DNA from 3 places in the Kitasatospora sp. NPDC101108 genome. Region 1 is predicted to be linked to each of the others. Evidence: riboswitches for the same ligand, from Rfam matches in the RefSeq annotation. Region 1 holds a riboswitch; each other region holds the start of a gene.
What was found. Region 1 has a riboswitch for cyclic di-AMP ahead of ACZ6Z8_RS20950 (aggregation-promoting factor C-terminal-like domain-containing protein). Riboswitches for the same ligand answer to the same signal wherever they lie in the genome.

Region 2: another riboswitch for cyclic di-AMP. It lies ahead of ACZ6Z8_RS35495 (M23 family metallopeptidase); the one in region 1 lies ahead of ACZ6Z8_RS20950 (aggregation-promoting factor C-terminal-like domain-containing protein).
Region 3: another riboswitch for cyclic di-AMP. It lies ahead of ACZ6Z8_RS12575 (CAP domain-containing protein); the one in region 1 lies ahead of ACZ6Z8_RS20950 (aggregation-promoting factor C-terminal-like domain-containing protein).

What each region holds. Positions count from the first base shown of each region.
Region 1 covers NZ_JBVJLM010000009.1:117,312-121,934, forward strand. Annotated here, with positions in the region: gene ACZ6Z8_RS20940 (M6 family metalloprotease domain-containing protein) at 1-645, shown strand, start outside; gene ACZ6Z8_RS20945 (LysR family transcriptional regulator) at 752-1,756, opposite strand; cyclic di-AMP (ydaO/yuaA leader) riboswitch at 2,136-2,299, shown strand; gene ACZ6Z8_RS20950 (aggregation-promoting factor C-terminal-like domain-containing protein) at 2,303-2,734, shown strand; gene ACZ6Z8_RS20955 (papain-like cysteine protease family protein) at 3,350-4,153, shown strand; gene ACZ6Z8_RS20960 (hypothetical protein) at 4,168-4,623, shown strand, end outside.
Region 2 covers NZ_JBVJLM010000029.1:52,342-56,964, reverse strand. Annotated here, with positions in the region: gene ACZ6Z8_RS35510 (sensor domain-containing protein) at 1-152, opposite strand, end outside; gene ACZ6Z8_RS35505 (GNAT family N-acetyltransferase) at 269-856, opposite strand; gene ACZ6Z8_RS35500 (hypothetical protein) at 899-1,774, shown strand; gene ACZ6Z8_RS35495 (M23 family metallopeptidase) at 1,830-2,696, opposite strand; cyclic di-AMP (ydaO/yuaA leader) riboswitch at 2,709-2,867, opposite strand; gene ACZ6Z8_RS35490 (YiaA/YiaB family inner membrane protein) at 3,063-3,353, shown strand; gene ACZ6Z8_RS35485 (alpha/beta fold hydrolase) at 3,452-4,276, shown strand; gene ACZ6Z8_RS35480 (TetR/AcrR family transcriptional regulator) at 4,308-4,623, shown strand, end outside.
Region 3 covers NZ_JBVJLM010000004.1:370,555-375,177, reverse strand. Annotated here, with positions in the region: gene ACZ6Z8_RS12590 (DUF3052 family protein) at 1-124, shown strand, start outside; gene ACZ6Z8_RS12585 (hypothetical protein) at 135-599, shown strand; gene ACZ6Z8_RS12580 (DUF4232 domain-containing protein) at 637-1,308, opposite strand; gene ACZ6Z8_RS12575 (CAP domain-containing protein) at 1,893-2,807, opposite strand; cyclic di-AMP (ydaO/yuaA leader) riboswitch at 2,810-2,978, opposite strand; gene ACZ6Z8_RS12570 (hypothetical protein) at 3,569-4,495, opposite strand.

The DNA of each region.
Region 1 (4,623 bases):
GACCCGACCACCGCCGGCATCACCGTCAACGGCACGCGGATCAAGTGGGCGATCACCTTCGGCCAGGACATGTACCACTGGGGCTACAAGGTCGCCGACCACGAGACCTCCCACACCTTCGGCCTGCCCGACCTGTACGCCTTCGCCGGCACCGACGTGCACCGCTACGTCGGCGGCTGGGACCTGATGGGGAACATCGCCGGCCCGGCCCCGCAGCACACCGGCTGGGAGCGCTGGAAGTTCGGCTGGATCGACGACCACCAGGTCGCCTGCCTTCCCGCCGCCGGCGGCCGGACCGTCCGCCTGAAGGCCGTCGAACGCCCCGGCGGCACCAAGATCGCCGTGGTGAGGACCGGCGACACGACGGCCTACGTCGCCGAGTCCCGCCGATCCGTCGGCGCGGACGGCAACGCCTGCGCCACCGGCGTCCTCATCTACAAGGTCGACACCTCCACCACCACCGGCAACGGGCCGATCCGGGTGGTCACCAACCCCGACGCCGCCGCACCCACCGGGAACTGCACCGCGCCGGACATGCAGACCTGGCAGCCCGGCCAGTGGTTCCAGGACGACACGGCCCGCATCCGGATCCACGTCATCGCCTCCGACGCGTCCACCGACATCGTCCGGACCGACCGGTGGTGACCGCGTAGCACCGGAACGGCTCGCGAGCGGTGCGGCCGACACGACATCGCCTCGACCGCACCGCCACGGTGCCACACCGCACGGATCGTGCCGGGGGCCGGGCACGTCATCCGGAGGGAGCGGAGATCACCCTTCGACAGGCAGCCGTACCCGTGGCCGGCGCCGTGGCCCCCTGGCGCTCAAGCCAGCTCCGGTAGACCGTGCTGCGAGCGGCTGCCGTCCAGTACGCCTCGGTGACGGTCCGCACGAGCGAAGGACGCAGCGACGCGAGCGGTCCCTCCTCGTGCCAGGCGAGCACATGCCGGTACCAGAGCGGATCGCCGACGATCGGCCGTACGGCGATGCCCGGCACCTCCTCGAAGGTGGCCTGGCAGAAGCTCACCGCGTGGCCGCTGCGGACGAGGTCCAGGACGAGCCGACCTTCCACCTCGTGGACGACACGAAGGCGATGGCCCAGGACGAGCAGGGTCCTGGACCAGTACTCACGGATCCGGTCGTTGTCCGGCCGAGGAGCGGCCCAGTCCTCGCCTCCGAGATCCTCCAGCGCGACCTCCTCCAGCGACGCGAGCGGATGAGCCGCGGGCAGGGCCACGAAGAGCGGTTCGGTGGCTATCGGCTCGCCGGCGACTCCTGCGGGGAGCGCGAGCTCGTACCCGGGGCTGTCGCCCACCACGGCCGCTTCGAGCCGGCCGCCCGCGACGGCCTCGACGAGCGGGACGGGGCATCCCTGGCCCCGCGAACTGATCTCGGCCTCCGGATGGTGCGACCTGATCGCGGTGATCAACCCGCCGAGCAGCGGAGCGTTGACCGAGCCGAGCCGGAAACGGTGCTGCGACCAGCCCGTCCTCGCGGCGAGGGCGGAGACCTCCAGCAGTTCGTCGACGGTCGGCAGCACCGCCCGTGCCCGGCTGAGGACCTCCTCCCCGAACGCGGTCGGAATGACGCCCGACTGCGCGCGGCTGAACAGCTCCGCTCCGAGCGCCCGCTCGATCCGCGCCAACTGCGCACTGAGGCCGGGCTGGGTCAGCCGCAAGGACGCGGCGGCCCGCGTCAGACTGCCGCAGTCCGCGATGCTGCAGATGATCCGGAGGTGCCGGAATTCGAGCTCCATGGCGAGATGTTATGGAGATCGAGCCCACCTCAACAGATGTCCGGCGGTAGCGGACCAGCTGCCACGCCGACGCCCTCGGATCAGAGACACGGATCACTCCGTTCCGGTCGGGGGCAGGGGTCTGCTCCATCTCCGGGCATTCCTTCACCCGGGCCCGGCACGGCCTCGCTCCGTACGACCCCGGGGAAGTGTCGGAGCATCAGGTTCGAGCGCGAGCCGCCGCCATCGGCCGGCCGGGCGGGCCTGCGAGTTCGGCCTGGGCGTGAGACGCATCACACCGCCTTGCCGTACGTGTGATGGTTTGTTTACGTTTCCTCTCGTTCGTCCCCACACGAACCCCACTCTCCGGAACGCCGAATCCTGTCGCCGGACCGAGCGGGCACGCGCAACACCAGCATCAGCGGCAGGAGCGGGGGAACCACAGGTAAGTCGCGCTGCCCGGACCGGTCCGGGCAGCGCTAGGGGTGAGGCCGCGCTCGGCGCGGCCGGGCAACTCCAGCCCGAACCCGACAGCTCACCTCGTAGGCGTGGGAGAGGAAACACCGCATGTCTGCGAACAGCCGATTCGGCCTGTCCAGCCCGATCACCCGCCGGTTCAAGGGCGTCGTCGCCGCCGCCGTCATGGCCGGCGTCACCCTCGCCGTCCCCGCCGTCTCCGCCGGCTCGGCGGAGGCCGCCACCGCCAACAGCCCCGCCGCCCTGCAGAAGCTGGCCGCGCAGATCGTGCCGGCCAACCAGCTGGCCTCGTTCGACCAGATCATCGCTCACGAGAGCGGCTGGAGGGTCAACGCCACCAACCCCAGCTCCGGCTCCTACGGCCTGCCGCAGGCGCTGCCCGCCAGCAAGATGGCGTCGGAGGGGTCCGACTGGCGAACCAACCCCAGCACCCAGCTGCGCTGGGCGCTGAAGTACATGAACGGCCGCTACGGCAGCCCGAACCAGGCGTGGGTGTTCTGGCAGAACCACCACTGGTACTGATCCTGGTGGCCGCAGGGTCGTGTCATCTGCCGCAGCGGGGCCTTCTGCGGCTCCCTCCGCGCCCCTGACGGGTAACGCGGCGGTCTGACGGGGCGGCGTTGCCGCGCTGGTCGACGGCGACCACCCGGTAGCGGTCGCTCAGGGCCCGGCCGGCGCGTCCCGCTCGCCCGCGTGGCCGGCCGGGCCCGTGCGGCAGGACCACGGACGGGCCCGGCGGCGGCCCGTTCGTGGGGGGTTATTCGGGTCGGGTCGTCCCGCCGCTCGCTTCGCATAAGCGCTTCTTCGGACTTCCGAATCCCCGCTTCTGAAACCCTCATCGTGAGTAACATTGCACTCACGCTGTGAAATTTCACAGCCTGAAGGACTTCTCAGGAACAATAACGATAAAATAACAGTGGACTGGACCAATTGGCTCGGCGCCCGCCAAGTCGCCTTCGTGCAGCATCCGTTGGCCCATGACTCCTCGCCGTCCCTGTGCGTGGCCGCAAGGCGCCCCGGACTCCTTTGTTCCGGTTCTGACGCGGCTCTGCCAGACTCCCCCGCATTCGGTTTCACCTAACGGGGAGTGAGATCTGACGCATGAGCAGACACCGCAGGAAATCACGCCGATGGGCCGTGGCAGCAACCGGCGCCGTGCTGGCCGGTGCGGCCGCGCTGGGTATCGGCGCCGTGGCCCAGGCGGGCCTGGTCAAGGGAACCGTCATCGGGGGGCAGGGGAACTACAGCACCGTCAACGAGCGTGTGCTCCCCTCGCTTTCGGCCCGGGTCTCCGGTCAGGCCGCGCCGGGCGACCGCATCCCGATGATCTGCCGTACCACGGGGGACACCGTCGAGAACGACAACCGCTGGATCTGGTCCGGCGGCTACTACGTCGCCGACGCCTTCATCAGCGAGGACACCGGGAACCTGCCGGTCTGCGGCTCCACCCGGCCCACCAGCTGGACGGCGCTCGACATCACCATGCAGAAGCAGGTCCAGGACCAGTGGTGCTGGGACGCGTCCGGCCTGACGGTCGCCACCTACTGGGGTTACCACCAGTACAACCAGTACGACTTCTGCCGCCTCGCCCAGCAGGGCCGCTGGCTGGACTGCAACGACCGGCCCGCCACGCTCGACGACATGGCCAACGGCCTGTCCGCCATGGGCTTCCGCAACAGCGGCTACGACCTGAACCGCAACGCCTCGTTCAGCGAGGTCACCAACGAGATAGCCAACGGGCGGCCGTTCGCGGTGCGCATCGGCTGGACCTCGGGCGGCGGGCACATGAACGTCATCTACGGCTACGACAGCACCAGCAACATGATCGCCGTGGGAGACCCGTGGCCCAGCACGCAGACGTACACCTGGTGGAACTTCGACACCTACGTCAGCAACGGCTCGTTCCGGTGGACCCACTCCCGGGTCGGCATCCACGCGTGAGGAGACAACCAACCATGAGGACACTGAAGGCGGTTGCCCTCACCACCGCCGCGCTCGTGAGCGTCGGCGCCGCCACCACGACAGCCCGGGCCGACAGCGGGGGCGATGCCCCCGACTACGGCGCCGCCCAGCAGCTGCTGCACTCCGGCCGGACGCACGACACCGTCTCCCGCTTCCTCGGCGCCGCGAGGACCGCGGTCTCGCCCGGCGGCGGTCCCGGCACCGGGACCGGTGCCGCGACCGGTGCCGACGGCGGCAGTACGGGCGGTCGGCCGAACACCCCGAACGCGGTGGCCGCGCCACCGTCGTTCGAGCTCAAGGACCCGGTTCCGATGTACGAGCTGTCGGTGGACTTCGTGAAGGGCAAGGCCCAGCCGACACCGCAGAACGCGCTCAGGCTGTCCTACCTCGCTTCGCGGGTGAGCGCTGCCGACGGTCACCAGGCCGCGGTCCTGCTCGCCCCGCCGGAC
Region 2 (4,623 bases), on a different contig from region 1:
AGCGCGTAGCCGACCTCGCGGTAGTACTGCCGGGAGAACGGCGCCCGGAAGAAGCCCGGCGGCTGCTCGGTGCGGCGGGCCCGGGCCGGGCGGGTCCCGTCGCCGTAACCGTCCGGGCCGTCCCACTCCTGACCCAGCGTGCTGTTGCTCATCTCCCGGCCCCCGGCCCCTCGTTGTCGTGTCGCGGTGTCTTCCGTGCTGACGGTCCCCAGTCTGGCCGGAACCCGGCCCGGACGGCATCCGGGGGACCGGCGGATCAGGGGTGGGGTTAACCCCCCTGCGGTGGAACGGGCGGACCGGTCCACTCGTCGGCGAGCAGCGAGTACTGGTACGAGTCGGACCAGACGCCGCCCTTGTACAGGTCGTGCCGCACCCGCCCCTCCAACTGGAAGCCGAGCTTGGTGAGCACCTTGGCCGAGGCGGCGTTGTCCACGTCGACCCGGGCGACCAGCCGGTGCAGGCCGAGCGGGCCGAAGGAGAGCCCGCAGAGCAGCCCGGCGATCTCGCCCGCGTAGCCGCGACCCCACACCGGGCGGCTCAGCACGTAACCGAGGTGGGCGGAGCGGTACTTGCCGAGGGTGAGGCTGGCGTGCGCGATCGGCAGCGCGTCCTCCGGGTCCTCGGCGTCCTCGCGACGGACGACGGCGAGCCGGTAGGTGTCCCGCTCCTCGGCCATCGCCTCCTCCAGGTAGAGCTCGATCTGGTCGGCGCAGGTCTCGCGGTCCCGCGGCCCGAAGGGGAGGTGGCGGGTCACCTCCGGGTCGCCGAACAGCGCGTGCAGGGCGTCCACTTCGGCCGGGGTGTGGTGGTACTCCCGGAGGGCGAGCCGGGGGCCGGTGAGGCGTACGGGGACCATGGCTGCCGACCCTACCCCCGTCCGGCGGCTACCGTTCGGAATATGAACGACGAAGACCTGCGGCTCGCCCCGCGCACCAGGGCCGCCGACCTGCTCGCCTGGGCGGCGACCGGGCCGGACCGCGCACCGGTGGCCGAAGCGCCGCTGCGCGCGGTGCTGGCGCTGCTGGAGCTGGGCGAGGGCAGGATGCACGACGGCTGGCCCGAACTGACCTCCGACGCGGTGGAGCACCTGCTGTACGAGCGGCTCCACCTCTACGTCCAACCCGCGCCGGAGGACGACCCGCTCGCGTACGGCGACGCCGTACGGCTGCTGGTCGACCACCAGCGGGCGGCGAAGCGGCTCAACGCCAAGCGCCAGGAGCGGCTGCACGCCGAGGCCGAGTGGCAGGGCGAGGTCGCGGCCGGGCTGCTGCGCCGCGCCGACCTGGTGACCTGGCCCCGGCTGTACGCGGTGCTGCTGCACGCGCACGGGGTGGACGTGACGGACCTCGCGGCCGTCCGGGAGTGGCTGACCGGCTTCGCCGGCCTCGACGAGGAGCGGCGGCTGGCCGGGTACGAGGCGCTGGTGCCGACCGGCTGGCTGGACGAGCCGGACGAGCAGGGCTGGGGCCCGGGCCGGGTGCTGTCGGTCGGCATGGCCACCGACGGGGCACGGCGGCTGCTGGAGCAGGGGCTGATGCGGCGCAGCTACCGCAACCTGGCCGCGCTGAACGCGCTGGGCCGGCCGATGCCGGACGAACTCGCCGGGGGCTTCGAGGAGTTCGAGGCGGCGGCGGCCGAGGTGGCGCTCGACCTGCTCGGCGAGTGGACGGTGCCCGGGCTGCCGCGGCTGTTGCTGGAGGAGTTCCCGGAGCTCGCGCCGGAGCCGGGCGCGGAGGAGATCGACGCGTATCTGGCGCAGTTGCCGCCGGAGTGAGGTGGCGGAGGGGGAGTCCCGGGCGGGTGGCCCGGGGCTCCCCCTTCCGAGCTCGTTAGGGGTTGAGGCCGCGCTGCTGGAGCCAGGTCTCCGGGTCGACCGGGGCGCCGCCGTCCGGGCGGACCTCCAGGTGCAGGTGCGGGCCGGTGACGTTGCCGGTCGCGCCGACCTTGCCGATCTGCTGGCCGGAGGTGACCTGACCGGAGCCCGTGATGATCGAGGACAGGTGGCAGTACCAGATCTCGGTGCCGTCGGGCAGGGTCTCGACGATCCGGTAGCCGTACGCTCCGGACCAGCCGGCCGAGGTGATGGTGCCCTGGCCGACCGCGTGGACCGCGGTGCCGGTGTCGGCGGCGAAGTCCAGGCCGGTGTGCAGGTGGGCCCAGTAGCGGGCGCTCTGGCCGTAGTGGGCGGAGAGGTTGTACTCCTTCACCGGCAGGGTGAGTGCGGCGGCCTTGGCCCGCTCGGCCTCCTCGGCGGCGCGCTTGGCCTCGGCCTCCTTGGCGGCGGCCTTGGCCTCGGCCTCCTGGGCGGCCTGTACCCGGGCGGTCTCCTCCGCGGCGGTGCGCTGGCTGTCGGCCTGCTGCTGGATGCGGGCGGCGAGCGCGAGGCCGGGGTCGGCGGCCAGGGCGACCGGGGTCTCGTCCGGCGCCTCGACGGCGGGCGCGGCGGCCGGGGTCGCGGAGGCGAAGCCGGTGGCGCCCAGGGTGGCGGCGACGGCGGTGACGCCGAGCAGCGGGGAGGCCCCGCGGGTCTGACGCGGCATCCGGTGGCGGTTGGTCTCGGCCTCCGGGGCGAAGGGGTCGCCGTGGCCGGCGGAGCCGGCGCCGTGGGGCTCGGAACCGTTCGGGCCGGGGTGGTCGAGGAGCTGGGTACCGGCTGCGGGGCCGGCCGGGTGTGCCGGAGTGTGCGTCGACGCCACGGAGGCGCGCTCCTTTCCTTCCTTCGCGCCTACCGGGTTAGCTGACGGGTTCGGAGCAGGAAGGTCTCCTACGGCCGGGCCGGAGCCCCGCCGATTCACCCCAAGGAACGTGGTTCCCCGGCTCCCTGGCCTGCCCGGAGGCCGGCCGGCGGGATTAGGCGACGCGCACGGTGCCGTCTGGGTACGGCGTTGACGACCGCGCTGCGTTATCAAACGTTAATCCTAGGAGGCCCTGATTCCAAGCCGTCCGTCCGTCACGGAAGGGGAGCAGATGATCGGACGTCAACGAACGACCGCTCAACCGCCCGGCTCATCTGAGTACTCCTACTCATGTGCACCCCGGCCGTCCCGCCGCATCCTGACGCCATGAGCGCACCGATGCAGTCACGTACCACGGCCGCGTACCACGTCCAGGCCGTCCTCTCCTTCGCCGTCTCCGGCACGGCCCTCGCCGCCGGGATCGCCTACCTGCCCGTCGGCGGCTGGACCCGGGCCTTCCTCGGGATCGGCCTCCTCTACACCGTCACCTCCGCGTTCACGCTGGCCAAGGTGATCCGGGACCGCCAGGAGTCCTCGGACACCCTCGCCCGGGTCGACCAGGCCCGGCTGGAGAAGCTGCTGAGCGAGCACGACCCCTTCAAGGTCGAAGGGGTGTGACCGGGGAGTTCCGTGCCGGCCGGAGGCTTGACGGCTAAGGCTATTAGCCGTAGCTTTGTGGCTATCGGCAGCAGCGAGCGAGCCCGTGGAGGCCCACCATGAACGACACCCTCACCCCGAGCACCCAGTACCTCGACGTTCCCGGCGGCCGCCTCGCGTACGACGACACCCGGCAGGGCGACGGCACCCCCGTCGTGCTGCTCCCCGGGATGCTCGACTCCCGCCGCGCCTACCGCCACCTCCACCCGCTGCTCACCGCGGCCGGGCGCCGGGTCATCACCATGGACCTGCGCGGGTTCGGCGAGTCCTCGATCGTCTGGGACGACTACAGCCCCTCCGCGATCGCCACCGACGTCCTCGCCCTGCTCGACCACCTCGGCATCGAGCGGGCCGTCCTGGTCGGGCAGTCCTACACCGGGGCGACCGTCGTCAAGCTCGCCGGGGACGCGCCCCAGCGGGTCGCCGGGATCGCGCTCATCGACGCCTTCGTCGAGCACCGGGCGAACGCGCTCATGAAGGGCGTCATGGTCGTCATGGGCGCCGCGATGGTCCGGTGGCCCGCGGTCTGGGGCTACTACCTCCGCAAGATGGCCTTCCCCGGCCCCCGGCCCGCCGACCTCGACGCCTACGTGGACGGACTGGTCGCCGCCCTGCGCACCCCCGGTCGCCGCACCGCCACCCGCGGCCACGTCACCGGCGACTCCGCGCCGATCGGCTGGACCGCGGCCGTCCGCTGCCCCGCCCTCGTGCTGATGGGCAGCAAGGACCCCGACTTCCCCGGGCCCGAGGCCGTCGCCGACCTCCAGGCCGAGAAGCTCGGCGCGCGGAAGGTCATGATCGAGGGATCCGGGCACTACCCGATGGCCGACAACCCGCAGGCCGTCGCCGACGCGCTGCTGCCCTTCCTCGCCGAACTCGCCTGAGACCGAACCCGCCCGCTGGAGAACCAGAGCCATGCCCCGCGTAGGACTGACCCCCGACCAGGTCGTCGACCACGCCCTCGCCCTCATCGACGACCAGGGCACCGAAGCCCTCACCCTCGCCTCCGTCGCCGCCCGCGCCGGAGTCGCCACCCCCTCGCTGTACAAGCACGTCAGCGGCGGGCTCACCGAACTCCGTCGGCTCATCGCCGTCCGGGTCACGGGCGAACTCGCCGACCGGCTCGCGGAGGCCGCGGTCGGCCGCAGCGGGGACGACGCCGTCACCGCCCTCCTGCGGGCCTACCAGGCCTACGCCACCGAACACCCGCACCGCTACACCGCCCTCCCCC
Region 3 (4,623 bases), on a different contig from region 1:
GGCCGGCCACGTCCAGCCGGGCGTCATCGAGACCGCCGCCCGGGCCAGGGGTCTGTCCCGGAGCTGGACCACCGGCGTCGCGGAGCACTGGGACGGCTGCTGCCTCACCTCCGACGGGCGCTAGCATCCCGGCCGTGAAGCTTCGATTCGTTGACGTCGGCCTTCCGCCGGTCGACCGGCTGGTGGGACACCGGCGCACCCAGGCGATCTACTACGCCTCCTCCTACGACCTGGACGACTACCCGACGTTCGAAGTCCTTGCCAAGGAGGGACTGGTCCTGCGGTGCTTCGAGGTCCGCGACGAGGACGGACACGTGCGGGCCGAGTGGTGGCAGTTCCACCGCGGGGACAGCGGCGTCCTCTTCCGGACCGGGACGCTGGAGGCGATCGGCGAGGCCCTCCAGCACGGATTCGTCTGCCGGGACCACGACTTGTGGGCGGCGCTGGCGGAGGCCGACGACGCGCCCGGCTTCATCGACTGGTCGATGACTCCCAAGGACGACCGGTTCCCGGGCTGGGACCGTCTCTGGCACCACACCGACCCGGCGCAGGCCGAGCGGCTCTACGACCTCAACGGCGGCGTGTTCAGCCGGGGCTGACGGGGCCCCGGCCGGGGACCTGGTCGGGCGGTGTTCGTCAGGAGGGGCTGGTGGCCAGCAGTGCGGTGGTGGTCACCTTGTTGTCGCACTCGGCGAAGAGGCCGTCGTCCAGGGCCACTTGGTGGGCCCCCGCGCCCGGCAGGCCCAGCACGAGGGTGGGGTAGGCGACCGGCTTCGCCCCGGAGACGCAGTAGCCGTCGGACTCGCCCTGGACCTGGACGAAGGTGAGCTTCACCCAGGCCTTGCCGCCCGGGGCCAGGTGGACCGGGGCGGCGGAGCCGCTGTGGGTCACCGCGAGCGGGGCGTTGTGCTCCGGAGATCCGTTTGCCGCCCCGGCCACCGTCGGGAAGCCCTGGAGCGTGCACGGGTGTGCGGAGGCGTTGGTGAACGCGACGATCGCTGCCCCGATCCCCGTGCCGTCGGGCCGCTGCTTGGCCTGGTGGGCGTCCGCCTTCAGGTCGCCGGCCGCGCAGGTCGGCGCCGCGGCGGTGGCGGTTCCGCCGGGCGAAGCGACTGCCGTGGCCGGTGCCGCGGAGGGCGTGCTGCCCTTGGTGGGAGCCTCGGGCGCGGCGGACGGCGCGGTCGGTGCGGCGGCGGGCTCGTCGTTCGCAGGCCCGCACGCCGTGACCACCAGGGCCGCTGCGGCGGCCGAGACCACGGCGACCACGGCTCTCCGGGCCTTCGTTCCGTACTGCTTGCTGCCGTGCATGACGTCCTCCGAAGGATTGAGCGGTGCCGATCCGGCGCTGGTACCTGCCCGGTACACACCGCCGTCGCGGCGGCGGTTGCGCCGACGGCCTGCTGTGACAGGACGGTGACGGGATCGGGAAGTCCCAGCCATCATGGACCCGGACGAGGCCGTGCGTGCGGCGCTGGGGCCGGCGACCACCCTGCGGCCCAGCGGCTACTCCCTCTGACCCCGGGGGTGCGGCGGTCGTCCGGTCCGGCGGGGCCGGTCCGGCGGGGCCGGTCAGGCCGGGGGCCACGGGGCGCGGGAGGCAGGAGAGCACGACGCTCAGCGGGCAGCGCGTCGATCGCCGTCTTCGCCTCGACGGTGTACCGCACGCGGTGAGTCATGACCCACACGACAGCCAGGACGGCGTCCGAACGGGGGACTCCTTCCGGCTGTGGCCGCCCGGGCGATCTGGGCCGGCCGCCCGGTGGGCGCGCTCGACATCCGGTCCTGATCCTCCGGCCGCCTCCGTCCCACGGGCCGGGTGCCCGCGGGACGGAGGCGGCCGAACCGGCCGGACGGGGTCGGTCCGGCCTCGGCCTACGTCCTTGACGGACGGGTCAGTTGGAGAAGTCCTGGGTGAGCCAGACGGTTCCGCTGGCATCCCGGTGGACGGCGATGCCGATGTGGGTGAATTCGCTGCTGAGGATGTTCTTGCGGTGGCCGTCGTCCGGCGGCGTCTCGTTCAGCATGTCCTGGGTCAGGCTGACCGCCAGGGCGGCGATGTCCTGGGCCGAGGTGGAGACCCCGCTGCCGTAGCCTATGTTCTCCCCGGCGGCGTTCCACTGGACGCCCGCAGCCGTCTCCCGTGCCCCCAACTCGGCCTCGCCCGGGCATTGGTGGGACATGCCGCAGCCGCCGGCCATCGTCTGGTTGTGGGCCTCGGCGCTGCTGGTCAGCCCCGACGTGATGGTGTAGGCGGGCAGACCCTGCGCGGCCCGCGCCCGGTTGATCAGATTGAGGACCTGCTGCACGGCGTCCGAGTTCGAACCGGTCAGCGCGGCCGGGGTGGCGGGGGCGGCCGCGGGGGCGGGGGCGGGGGCGTGCGTGACCGGGGCGGACGGGGACGACGGCGCGGACGTGTGGGACGCCGGGGCCGGGGTCGGAGCAGAGGGCCACGCCGGATGGGAGCCCTGGGACTCGCCGCCGGGGCGCGCGGCCGCGGATTCCGGGGCGTGGGAGGCCGGGGCGGACGGCGACGGCGAGGCGTGCGAGGCGTCGGGCGCGGCCGGAGCGGAGGGTGGGCCGGCCTGGTGGCGGTGCTGATTGTCGGAGTCGCTCTGGTGCCGGTACTGGTGGTGCTCCTGCCAGCCGGCGTGGCTCGCGTGCGGGTGGGAGCCGGGCGCGGCGGAGGCTCCGCTCGCGCTCAGCAGCGGCAGCATGAGGCCGGCGCCGGCGATCCCGGCGGTGGCGGCCAGACGCGGGGTGTGTCTCCGGCGCGCACGGCGATGCCGGCCGGTACCTGAATTCAGCATGGGGCGTCCCTCTGCGACGCCTGCGAGGTGAGCTGTCGGGTTCGGGCCGTGAGGTAGCCCGGCCGCGCGTAGCGGCTTCACCCCTAGCCACACCCATCTCGTCCGTGAACGGGCCGAGCAGGGCGCGGCGAACTACCTGGTTCCCCCGCTCCTGCCCGGTGCACTGCTCGACGTCCGGCCGACCGGTGGACAGGACTCGGCGTCCCGGCGGCAGGGTCCGCAGGTGCGAACAGCCCGAACGCTAGGCAGACCGACCCCGAATACACAAGTTCGTATCATGCAGATCACATGGACATCCAACCAAGAACTGACGGAATGCCATATTGGCTTATATAACATCGCATAATGTCCTAATCGGACAATTCTCCTGACCGTCGATGCCGGTCGCGACGGCCGCCGTCCCGGGAAGGGCTGGGGCGCAGTCGGGCGAGGTCGCCCGCTGGGCCACGGTCCTACCCGGGTTCGCGTTGACACGGCCCGCATGGACGGCCGCGCGGCGTTCCTGCGGTCTCCGCCTCTTGCACGGCAACTCGGGCCCTGGCCCGTCCAGGTCGGTGGGCGCGCACCCGGAGCCGGGTGGAGCGGCGCTGAGCCGGTCAGCGGCCAGGCCCCGGATGGGCGCGGAGCCGCCGGCCAGATGCGGCACCCGGGGTCCGTCGGAGCGCGTTGGAGTATGCGCAGGCAGCGGCGGCGGGTCATCTCTCCGCCGCCGCAGAAGACTTCCGGACCTGTCTCAGCCGTAACGGCGGCGGGGGTGCAGATCAGGCCGTGCCTGTCGCGCAAGCGGTTTCGAGAGCGATGAGGCGGTGGGCGAGGGTGCGCGCCGGGCCGGTGAGGCCCTTGAGGATTTCCCGGGCGTAGGGGCTCCGAGGGTGGTGGGCGAGATCCTGGACGGCGCTCCAGAGTTCCGCGATGCCGGCCAGGCTGTGCTGGACGTGGCGGATGGCGTCGTGGCGCTGGGCGAGGTACTGCTCGGCCATCTGATGGGCGTGGCGCCAGTCGACATCGCCCGCTTCGGCGGTCCGGGCGAAGGCCGGCGTGGTGTCGCCGTCGGCGAGGCGGATGGCGTCGATCTCCTCGACGCGCCGGCGGAGGTGTTCCTCCTCCTGTCGGGAGTCGAGGACCGCGGTGGCGTCGGTGACGGCGAGGTGGCCGGCGATGACCTGCTCGGCGAGGTCGGGGGCGTGCTGGCGCAGTCGTGCGTGCTGGGCGAGGAGGGCCTTGGCGTCAGCCTTGCGTCTGCGGACGGCGGTGTAGGCGGCGTTGAGGGCGAGGGTGCCGATGCGGACCTGTTCGGCGAGGTCGGGGGCGTGTTCGAGCACGGTGGTGGCGATGGACAGCCGGGTGACGTTGATGCCGCAGCGGGCGGTGTCGGACGGGAGTGAGCCCGGGGACAGTGAGCGTGCCATCGCGGCGATCATGGCGTGCTGGCTCGCGGTGGTGTTCGGGCGGTGGCGGTTGGCGGACACGATCAGGCAGACCGGATCGTCGCCCTGATAGGTGGTGAAGCGGGGTTCGACGTCGGCCAGTTCGCAGGCGGCGAGTCGTCCGCGGCCGTCCAGGAGGACGCCGTCGGCGTCCAGGATGACGGGCTCGGTCAAGCCGTTGCTCTCGATGTCCTGGGCGAGGTCGAGGAGTTCGTCGGGGCCGAGCACCGGGAACAGAGCGGTAACGGGGTGGACCTTCACAGTGGGATCTCCTTGATCGGGATGGGTACCGGGGCAGAAGACGCCACAAAGGGGCATATGGTTCAGCGGCTGCGCCCGGGCCCTCGCCAACCCGCTACGAGCTCCCGGTGTCGCACACCGCGACTCCG